3 regions of the Enterobacter sp. TMH.L2 genome follow, and region 3 is predicted to be linked to each of the others. Evidence: predicted binding sites of a transcription regulator. Region 3 holds the regulator's gene; each other region holds the start of a gene.
The links. Region 3 encodes CRP, which controls carbon source genes, mostly activating them, when cyclic AMP is high. Its sites were predicted from a motif close to ATGTGANNNNNNTCACAT; they were not measured.

Region 1 (3,278 bases), 600 kb from region 3:
AATCGCAGGCGGCCTGGGCGTTAATGGCGAACAGCGCGGGCAGCGCCAGGTGAGGAGGGATATGTCCGAGGCCAATCTGCACCCCAATCAGCACCCCGATGACCTGCGCAATCACCGCCCCAGGGCCAAGGAAAGGTGAGAGCAGGGGGAAGGAACAAATCAGCGCGAGCGTAATCAGACCGAGAGGGTTATTGGCCAGCGGGGCCAGGCCGTGGGCAATCCAGTCGCCCAGCCCGGAGGCCATAATGATGCCAATCAGCGCCGACACGAAGGCCATAAAAGGCAGAATCGTTTTCAGAACCGTGTCGATAGTGTCGCGCCCCGCCTGAAACAGCACGGCGACGGCTGAACCCATTCCCATACCGACTTTGGCCAGCAGGCCGTCGCTTTGTTCGGTAATTTTTTTGCTGGCGTCGTAGTCCCGCGCTGGCGCAGGTTTGCGCTCGATCTGCGGTTCGCCATCGGCCCAACTAATGTTTTCTTCCCGGACGCCTGAGACGTAAATATCTTCAACAATGTACTGCGCCAGGGGACCTGATTTGCCGGTGGCGTGGATATTGATCGTCGGGATGCGGCGTTTAGGGTAGAGCCCGCAGCGCAGCGTGCCACCGCAGTCTATGATTGCCAGCGCAATTTCTGCCTCCGGCGGCTCGCCGTCTTTAAAACCGTCTACCGCCTGGCAGCCGGTCATTTCACTCAGCTTATCGACGATTGCCGGGCGCGTACCCGCCGTGATGTAAACGATCTTTTTGCTCGGATCGACCGGGACGATCAGCGGCCCGCCCCATCCACCCTGGCCTTTTTCAATACGAATGCTTTGAGTCATGATTTTTCCTTAGAGGCGGACCTGGCGTTCCAGCTCAATGCCCATTTTTTTCTCGAAAATCGAGGTGGTGAGATCGGTTATCCAGCCGCGGAAGAAGTTGGTAACCAGCCCAACCAGCAAATAGCTCACTGCAAGCGGGGCCAGCGGCAGGCCCAGCGTCGTTAACCCGCTGGCAATGCCCAGATAAACAAACAGTTCGCCAGGGTTGATGTGGGGAAACAAACCGTTCATCGAATGGCAGCTATACGATGCGGCGGCGTAATAGCTCGGTTTGTACTTCTCAGGCATAAAGCGTCCCAGACTTAGCGTCATCGGATTGCAGAACACGAAAGTGCCGATGCAGGGCAGCAAGAGGTAACGCGAAACGGGGTTGCCGGCGCAGCGCTGCGCCATACGTTCAATGCGGTGCTGGCCGATAAAGTTAATCAGCGCGTTCATTATCACCAGCAGGCTGATCAGCAGAGGGAGAATGCCGGTCACCATACCGGTAAAGACCTCTCCGCCTTTCTGAAACAGGCCAATAAACCACTCCGCCCCGTGGGTAATCATGTCGATCATTTCTGTCTCCTGTAGGGTTATCTGCTCACCGTTGTTCCCGGTGGTGGCTCATATTAATCATTTTGAAATGCGTAAATATGTTATTTAGATCTCATTGTGAAATATAAATCTATCAGTTTGAAAGATTATTGGGTGGTGAAAGAGGTGAAAAAATGACGTTCTGATTAACGGAAGGGAAAAGGGGGCTTGATTGAGGGTTCGTTTATGCCGAGGTGTAAAACAGTAATTTACAAGGACTACTGGGTAGACTATGTTATGTTATAACGAAACAATATTGGTGCCGGTATGTCTGTTGCAGCTCCCTCTTCACTGTTTAGCCTTTCCGGGCTATTTCGCGCGGCCCTTGTCGCGCTGCTGATCCTCGGCCTGTGGGGCGCCATTCATTGGGCGGTTATCCTGCCATGATCGAACTGCAGAATCTCGAGCTGGGCTATTACGGCAACGTGGTTGTGTCGGCCCTCAGCGGCCAGTTTCAGCGCGGCAGCATGACGGCGGTGATTGGGGCGAACGGCTGCGGTAAATCGACGTTGTTAAAATCCCTGGCCGGGCTACTGCCTCCCATTTCTGGCAGCGTAAAGTTTCAGGACAATATGCGCCCGCGCATTGCCTGGCTGCCGCAGTTAGGGGAGATGGATCGGCAATTTCCCGCCACGGTTTATGACGTGGTTTGTATGGGGAGCTGGCCGGGACGCGGGCTGTTTTCCGGCCTTCGTCGCCAGCACCGTGAACGCGTGACGGAAGCGATTGAGCGCGTGGGATTAAGTGAGCATTACCTGCGGCCGATTGATGTGCTCTCAGGGGGACAGTTTCAACGCATGCTGTTTGCTCGCCTGCTGGTTCAGGACGCACCGCTGGTCCTGCTCGATGAGCCGTTCACCGGCGTGGATGCACAGACCAGTGAATTTTTAATGGAACTGATGTGCCAGATGCACCGGGATGGCAAGACGCTTATCAGCGTGCTGCATAACAACGAGCTGGTACGCCGGCATTTTCCTGAAGTCTTGCTGCTCACCCCGGAGGGTTACCAGTGGGGTAACGCCGACGAAGCCTTAGCGCAATATGCTTCCTTTCGCCCACGCCTGGTACAAACTGCATGATTTATCACCTTTTTATTGAGCCGTTTGTGGCTTACGGCTTTATGCGCCGCGCGCTGGTGGCCTGCCTGTCGCTTTCTCTGAGTACCGTTCCGCTTGGCATTTTTCTTCTGCTTCGTCGTATGAGTCTGGTGGGTGACGCGCTTTCTCATGCCATTTTACCCGGCGTTGCCGTGGGTTATCTGGTTGCCGGTATGTCTCTGGTGGCAATGGGCATTGGTGGGTTTGTCGCTGGCGTGCTGGTGGCTTTACTTTCCGGCTGGGTTAGCGCCCGGACGCCGTTAAAAGAAGATGCCAGCTTTGCCGGATTCTACCTTGGGTCGCTGGCACTCGGCGTGACGTTGATATCATTGCGCGGTTCAAGCGTTGACCTGCTGCACCTGCTATTTGGCTCAATTCTCGCCGTGGATGGTGAGGCTATTAAGTTTGTGGGGCTCATTGCAAGCGTGACGCTGATTGCGCTGGCGCTGCTTTATCGCGGCCTGGTGCTGGAGTCGTTTGACCGCAGCTTTTTACAGGTGAACAACCGGCTGCTGCCGTCGCTGATACACGGCACGTTTTTGGCGCTGCTGGTGCTTAACCTGGTGGCCGGTTTCCAAATCCTCGGCACATTAATGTCCGTTGGCCTGATGATGCTCCCCGCCATTGCCGCGCGCTGCTGGGCTAAGACATTGCCGGGCTCGATCGCTCTTGCCGTGGTGTGTGGCCTGATTTGTGCCTGGTTAGGGCTGGTGTGGTCTTTCTACGCCTCGTTACCCGCCGGGCCGGCAATTGTGCTTACCGCGAGCGTCGCATTCTTT
Region 2 (3,278 bases), 150 kb from region 3:
GAAAGAAGGCGACAACTTTGTTGTTCTGTCCGACATTCTGGGTGACGAAGATCACCTGGGTGACATGGACTTCAAAGTAGCCGGTAGCCGTGAAGGTATCTCTGCGCTGCAGATGGATATCAAAATCGAAGGTATCACCCGCGAAATCATGCAGGTGGCTCTGAACCAGGCTAAGGGTGCGCGTCTGCACATTCTGGGCGTGATGGAGCAGGCTATCGACGCACCGCGTGGCGATATTTCTGAGTTCGCACCACGTATTCACACCATTAAAATCAACCCAGACAAGATCAAAGACGTGATCGGTAAGGGTGGGGCTGTGATTCGTGCGCTGACTGAAGAAACCGGCACCACCATCGAAATCGAAGATGACGGTACCGTTAAAATCGCAGCGACCGACGGCGACAAAGCGAAACACGCTATCCGTCGTATCGAAGAGATCACCGCGGAAATCGAAGTGGGCCGTATCTATAACGGTAAAGTCACTCGTATCGTTGATTTCGGTGCGTTTGTTGCTATCGGCGGCGGTAAAGAAGGTCTGGTTCACATCTCTCAAATCGCCGACAAGCGCGTAGAGAAAGTGACTGACTATCTGCAGATGGGTCAGGAAGTTCCGGTGAAAGTACTGGAAGTTGACCGTCAGGGCCGCGTCCGTTTAAGCATTAAAGAAGCAACCGAGCAGTCTCCGGCAGAAGGTGCAGCACCAGCCGCGCCAGAAGCTGAGTAAGGTTTGCCAATTAAGCTCTCCATGGTGACATGGAGAGCTGTTTGTTACGGGACAGGATGTCTCGTTTGCAGCCGGGGGACAGGACGTTCATCCATTTGTTGTCTTCGGGAGTAGGAAATGAAGCCTTTTTTGCGCTGGTGTTTCGTTGCGACAGCTATCACGCTGGCCGGATGCAGCAACTCTGCCTGGCGTAAGAACGAAGTATTAGCGGTGCCATTGCAGCCTACGCTGCAGCAGGAAGTGATTCTGGCACGCATGGAACAAATACTTGCCAGTCGGGCTTTAACCGATGACGAACGCGCACAGCTTTTATATGAGCGCGGAGTGTTGTATGATAGCCTCGGTCTGAGGGCTCTGGCGCGGAATGATTTTTCACAAGCGCTGGCCATCCGTCCCGATATGCCTGAAGTATTCAATTACTTAGGCATTTATTTAACGCAGGCAGGCAATTTTGATGCTGCCTATGAAGCGTTTGATTCTGTACTTGAGCTTGATCCAACTTACAACTACGCGCACTTAAATCGCGGTATCGCCCTCTATTACGGTGGTCGTTATCGTTTAGCGCAAGATGATCTGCTGGCGTTTTATCAAGACGATCCCAACGATCCTTTCCGTAGCCTGTGGCTCTATATTGCTGAACGCAATTTGGACGAAAAACAGGCCAAAGTGGCGCTACAACAGCGTCTCGAGAAATCGGATAGAGAGCAATGGGGATGGAATATTGTCGAGTTCTACCTGGGCAACATTAGCGAAAAAGAGCTAATGGAACGCCTCAAGGCGGACGCAACGGATAACACCTCGCTCGCTGAGCATCTCAGTGAAACCAACTTCTATTTAGGTAAGTACTACCTAAGTCTGGGGGATAAGGACAGCGCCAAGGCACTGTTCAAGTTAGCGGTTGCTAACAACGTACACAACTACGTTGAGCATCGTTATGCATTGTTGGAATTAGCGCTCTTGGGCCAGGAGCAAGACGACCTGGCAGAATCGGACCAGCAATAGCTGACGAACAACGATCGTCCCATAAACTTTTTAACTAAAGTCATCACCTTCACGGGTGAGGGCGTTTTTGTTCGTTAATCAATCAAATTTGAGCCGGTTCACACTTTTCAATGAAAATTGCAGATCAATTTCACGATGAGTTACGTAGACTGGCCGCCATCAACGAGGCACATGTACTACATGACTGATATCATCGAAACCACTTTTTCTGATCTGGGGCTGCACGCCTCCATCATTCAGGCCCTGAACGATCTGGGCTACGAAAAGCCATCACCCATTCAGGCTGAGTGTATCCCACACCTGCTGAATGGCCGCGACGTTCTGGGTATGGCCCAGACCGGTAGTGGTAAAACCGCAGCGTTCTCTCTGCCGCTGCTGAACAACCTCGATCCTGAGCTGAAAGCACCGCAAATCCTGGTGCTGGCCCCGACCCGCGAACTGGCGGTTCAGGTTGCTGAAGCCATGACGGATTTCTCTAAACACATGCACGGCGTGAACGTTGTTGCCCTTTACGGCGGTCAGCGTTATGACGTGCAGCTGCGCGCTCTGCGTCAGGGACCACAGATTGTTGTGGGTACCCCAGGGCGTCTGCTTGACCACCTGAAACGCGGCACTCTGAACCTGTCCGGCCTGAAAGGTCTGGTCCTGGACGAAGCAGACGAAATGCTGCGTATGGGCTTCATCGAAGACGTTGAAACCATCATGGCGCAGATCCCGGCTGAACATCAGACCGCGCTGTTCTCTGCCACCATGCCGGAAGCGATTCGTCGTATTACCCGTCGCTTCATGAAAGATCCTCAGGAAGTGCGCATTCAATCCAGCGTGACTACTCGCCCGGACATCAGCCAGAGCTTCTGGTCTGTTTATGGCATGCGTAAAAACGAAGCGTTGGTTCGTTTCCTGGAAGCAGAAGACTTTGATGCGGCGATTATCTTCGTTCGTACCAAAAACGCGACTCTGGAAGTGGCTGAAGCGCTGGAGCGTAGCGGTTATAACAGCGCCGCGCTGAACGGTGACATGAACCAGGCGCTGCGTGAGCAGACCCTAGAGCGCCTGAAAGATGGTCGTCTGGATATCCTGATCGCCACCGACGTTGCGGCCCGTGGCCTGGACGTGGAGCGTATCAGCCTGGTTGTTAACTACGACATCCCGATGGACTCCGAGTCTTACGTTCACCGTATCGGCCGTACCGGTCGTGCTGGCCGTGCTGGCCGTGCGCTGCTGTTCGTTGAGAACCGCGAGCGTCGCCTGCTGCGCAACATCGAACGCACCATGAAGCTGACGATTCCTGAAGTAGAACTGCCAAACGCAGATCTGCTGGGTGAGCGTCGTCTGGCTAAATTCGCCGCTAAAGTTCAGCAGCAGCTGGAAAGCAGCGATCTGGATCTGTACCGTGGCCTGCTGGCAAAAATTCAGCCTTCCGCTGAAGAAGAGCTGGACATCGAAACGCTGGCTGCAGCATTGCTGAAAATGGCTCAGGGTGAACGTCCTCTGATCCTGCCACCAGATGCACCGATGCGCCCACGTCGCGAATTCAAAGAGCGTGACGATC
Region 3 (3,278 bases):
ATCTATACTGGCTGAAAAGTATAACAAGCAGATACAGATCTCTTTTCCGATCCCTCACGGAGTTTTCACCCTATGTCAGCCAAACACCCGGTTATTGCGGTCACAGGTTCCAGCGGCGCCGGCACCACGACCACCAGCCTCGCTTTCCGCAAGATTTTCCAGCAGCTCAACCTGCGCGCCGCTGAAGTTGAAGGCGACAGTTTCCACCGCTATACCCGCCCGGAAATGGACATGGCTATCCGCAAAGCACGCGATGCTGGCCGCCATATTAGTTACTTTGGGCCAGACGCCAACGACTTCGGGTTACTGGAACGAACCTTTATCGAATACGGCCAGACCGGCAAAGGGCAAGCGCGTAAATACCTGCATACCTACGATGAAGCGGTGCCGTGGAACCAGGTGCCGGGTACTTTTACGCCCTGGCAGCCGCTCCCGGAGCCCACTGACGTCCTGTTTTACGAAGGCCTGCACGGCGGTGTAGTCACCCCTCAACATAACGTCGCCGACTGCGTCGATTTACTGGTAGGCGTGGTGCCCATCGTTAACCTGGAATGGATTCAGAAACTGGTGCGCGATACCAGCGAACGCGGCCATTCACGGGAAGCGGTGATGGATTCCGTAGTGCGCTCCATGGACGATTACATCAACTTCATTACGCCGCAGTTCTCACGTACCCATATCAACTTCCAGCGCGTTCCGACGGTAGACACCTCTAACCCGTTTGCCGCGCGAGCCATTCCGTCGCTGGACGAAAGCTTCGTGGTCATTCACTTCCGTGGGCTGGACGACATCGACTTCCCTTATCTGCTGGCAATGTTGCAGGGGTCGTTTATCTCCCACATCAATACATTGGTGGTACCGGGCGGGAAAATGGGGCTGGCGATGGAGCTGATCATGGCCCCGCTGGTGCAGCGGCTGGCAGAAGGCAGGAAAATTGCCTGATGGCGTAAGGGCGGTCTGTATACCGCCCTTTTCTACTTAGGTTTCAATAATTTCGTAGCTGTGGCTAATCTCTGCGGCTTTCTCCAGCATCAACGTCACCGAGCAATATTTCTCTGCGGTCAGCTCAACGGCGCGGGCAACCGCACTTTCTTTCAGCTCTTTCCCGGTCACAACAAAATGCAAATGAATGCGGGTGAACAGACGAGGTGCTTCTTCACGACGTTCGGAAGTCAGTTTCACCTCACAATCCGTCACATCATGGCGGCCTTTTTGCAGAATCGACACCACGTCAATTGAGCTACAACCGCCCGCGGCCATCAGCAGCATTTCCATCGGGCTTGGCGCTTTATCCCCGGAGTCCCCGTCCATCAGAATTTGGTGGCCAGAAGCGGATTCGCCGAGGAAGGTCATGCCTTCCACCCATTTAACACGTGCCTGCATTTTACCTACTCCCGTAATAAAAATTTCTTTCAGATTACGCGTCTACGTGAAAACTGGCAACGTAAGGCGATCCAGGTCATGCTGAAACGAGACAATACAAGACACTAACCAAAAGCTATGCTAAAACAATCCGGATGCTGCTGCGATACAGAGACGTTTATGCCGTAAGCAGAGGAAACGACTAATTACAGGCCGCAGGGTTAACCTGCCCGCCAGCTCCCAGGGCTTGGGAAAATTTCACGATTGCAACGCCAGACAAGAGGTTCCGCGTCTTGTCTTTGGTAGCCAGTTTATAACAGAGGATAACCGCGCATGGTGCTTGGCAAACCGCAAACAGACCCGACTCTCGAATGGTTCTTGTCTCATTGCCACATTCATAAGTATCCGTCGAAGAGCACGCTGATTCACCAGGGTGAAAAGGCGGAGACGCTGTACTACATCGTCAAAGGCTCCGTAGCTGTTCTGATTAAAGATGAAGAAGGCAAGGAGATGATCCTTTCTTATCTGAATCAGGGTGATTTCATTGGTGAATTAGGTTTGTTCGAAGAAGGCCAGGAGCGTAGCGCCTGGGTTCGCGCCAAGTCAGCCTGTGAAGTAGCTGAAATTTCCTATAAAAAATTCCGTCAGCTGATTCAGGTCAACCCGGACATCCTGATGCGTCTTTCTTCCCAGATGGCGCGCCGCCTGCAGGTAACTTCTGAGAAAGTTGGCAACCTCGCCTTCCTCGACGTGACCGGCCGCATTGCTCAGACGCTGCTGAACCTGGCTAAACAGCCGGATGCCATGACCCACCCGGACGGGATGCAAATCAAAATCACCCGCCAGGAAATCGGTCAGATCGTGGGCTGCTCCCGCGAAACCGTTGGCCGTATTCTGAAAATGCTGGAAGATCAGAACCTCATTTCCGCCCACGGTAAAACGATTGTCGTTTACGGCACCCGTTAATTAGCCCTTATAAAGGCGTGTCGCTTCGGTAACACGCCTTTTTTGTCTCTACAATTCAGGCTATGTGGAAGAGATTAATTTACCACCCAGAAGTTAACTACGCGCTGCGGCAAACGCTGGTGCTGTGTCTTCCCGTGGCTGTCGGCCTGCTGCTTGGCAGCCTGCAAAACGGCCTTCTCTTCTCGTTAGTTCCCGCCTGCTGCAACATTGCCGGGCTGGACACGCCGCACAAGCGCTTCTTCAAACGATTGATCATCGGCGGCAGTCTGTTCGCTCTCAGCAGCCTTATCCTGCAGCTTCTGCTGCTTTACACCCACATCCCGCTGCCGGCGATATTGATCGTCATGGCTCTGCTGCTCGGTGTGACGGCAGAAATCAGCTCACTTCACGCCCGCCTGCTGCCCGCATCGCTGATCGCCGCTATTTTTACGCTCAGCATGGCCGGGAATATGCCGATCTGGAAGCCCATGGTGCTCTATATCTTCGGCACCATCTGGTACGGCGCCTTCAACTGGTTCTGGTTCCGGCTATGGCGTGAACAACCGCTCAGGGAGTCGCTCAGCCTGCTGTACCGCCAGTTGGCAGATTACTGCGAAGCAAAGTACAGCCTGCTGACCCAGCATACCGACCCGGAAAAAGCGCTGCCGCCGCTGCTGGCCCGCCAGCAAAAAGCCGTCGACCTGATCACTACCTGCTACCAGCAGCTGCATATGCTATCGGCCAACCAGCAAAACGGCTACAAGCGTCTGTTACGCGCTTTCCAGGTTGCGCTGGATCTGCAGGAACACATTTCGGTTAGCCTGCATCAGCCTGAAGAGGTGCAAAAACTGGTCGAGCAAAGCCATGCGGAAGCCGTGATCCGCTGGAATGCTCAAACCATCGCCGCGCGCCTGCGCGTGCTGGCAGACGATATTCTTTACCACCGCTATCCAACGCGCTTTACCATGGAT

Region 1: a site for CRP is predicted at 1,462-1,479, ahead of srlA (PTS glucitol/sorbitol transporter subunit IIC). Genes of this name have one in related genera too.
Region 2: a site for CRP is predicted at 1,813-1,830, ahead of yrbN (protein YrbN). Genes of this name have one in related genera too.

What each region holds. Positions count from the first base shown of each region.
Region 1 is NZ_CP193791.1:828,656-831,933, forward strand. It holds gene srlE (PTS glucitol/sorbitol transporter subunit IIB) at 1-826, opposite strand, end outside; gene srlA (PTS glucitol/sorbitol transporter subunit IIC) at 836-1,384, opposite strand; gene ACREYP_RS04000 (metal ABC transporter ATP-binding protein) at 1,786-2,481, shown strand; gene ACREYP_RS04005 (metal ABC transporter permease) at 2,478-3,278, shown strand, end outside.
Region 2 is NZ_CP193791.1:372,977-376,254, forward strand. It holds gene pnp (polyribonucleotide nucleotidyltransferase) at 1-724, shown strand, start outside; gene nlpI (lipoprotein NlpI) at 842-1,726, shown strand; gene yrbN (protein YrbN) at 1,837-1,914, shown strand; gene ACREYP_RS01895 (DEAD/DEAH family ATP-dependent RNA helicase) at 1,907-3,278, shown strand, end outside.
Region 3 is NZ_CP193791.1:227,694-230,971, reverse strand. It holds gene ACREYP_RS01050 (phosphoribulokinase) at 73-942, shown strand; gene ACREYP_RS01045 (OsmC family protein) at 979-1,383, opposite strand; gene crp (cAMP-activated global transcriptional regulator CRP) at 1,696-2,328, shown strand; gene ACREYP_RS01035 (YccS/YhfK family putative transporter) at 2,391-3,278, shown strand, end outside.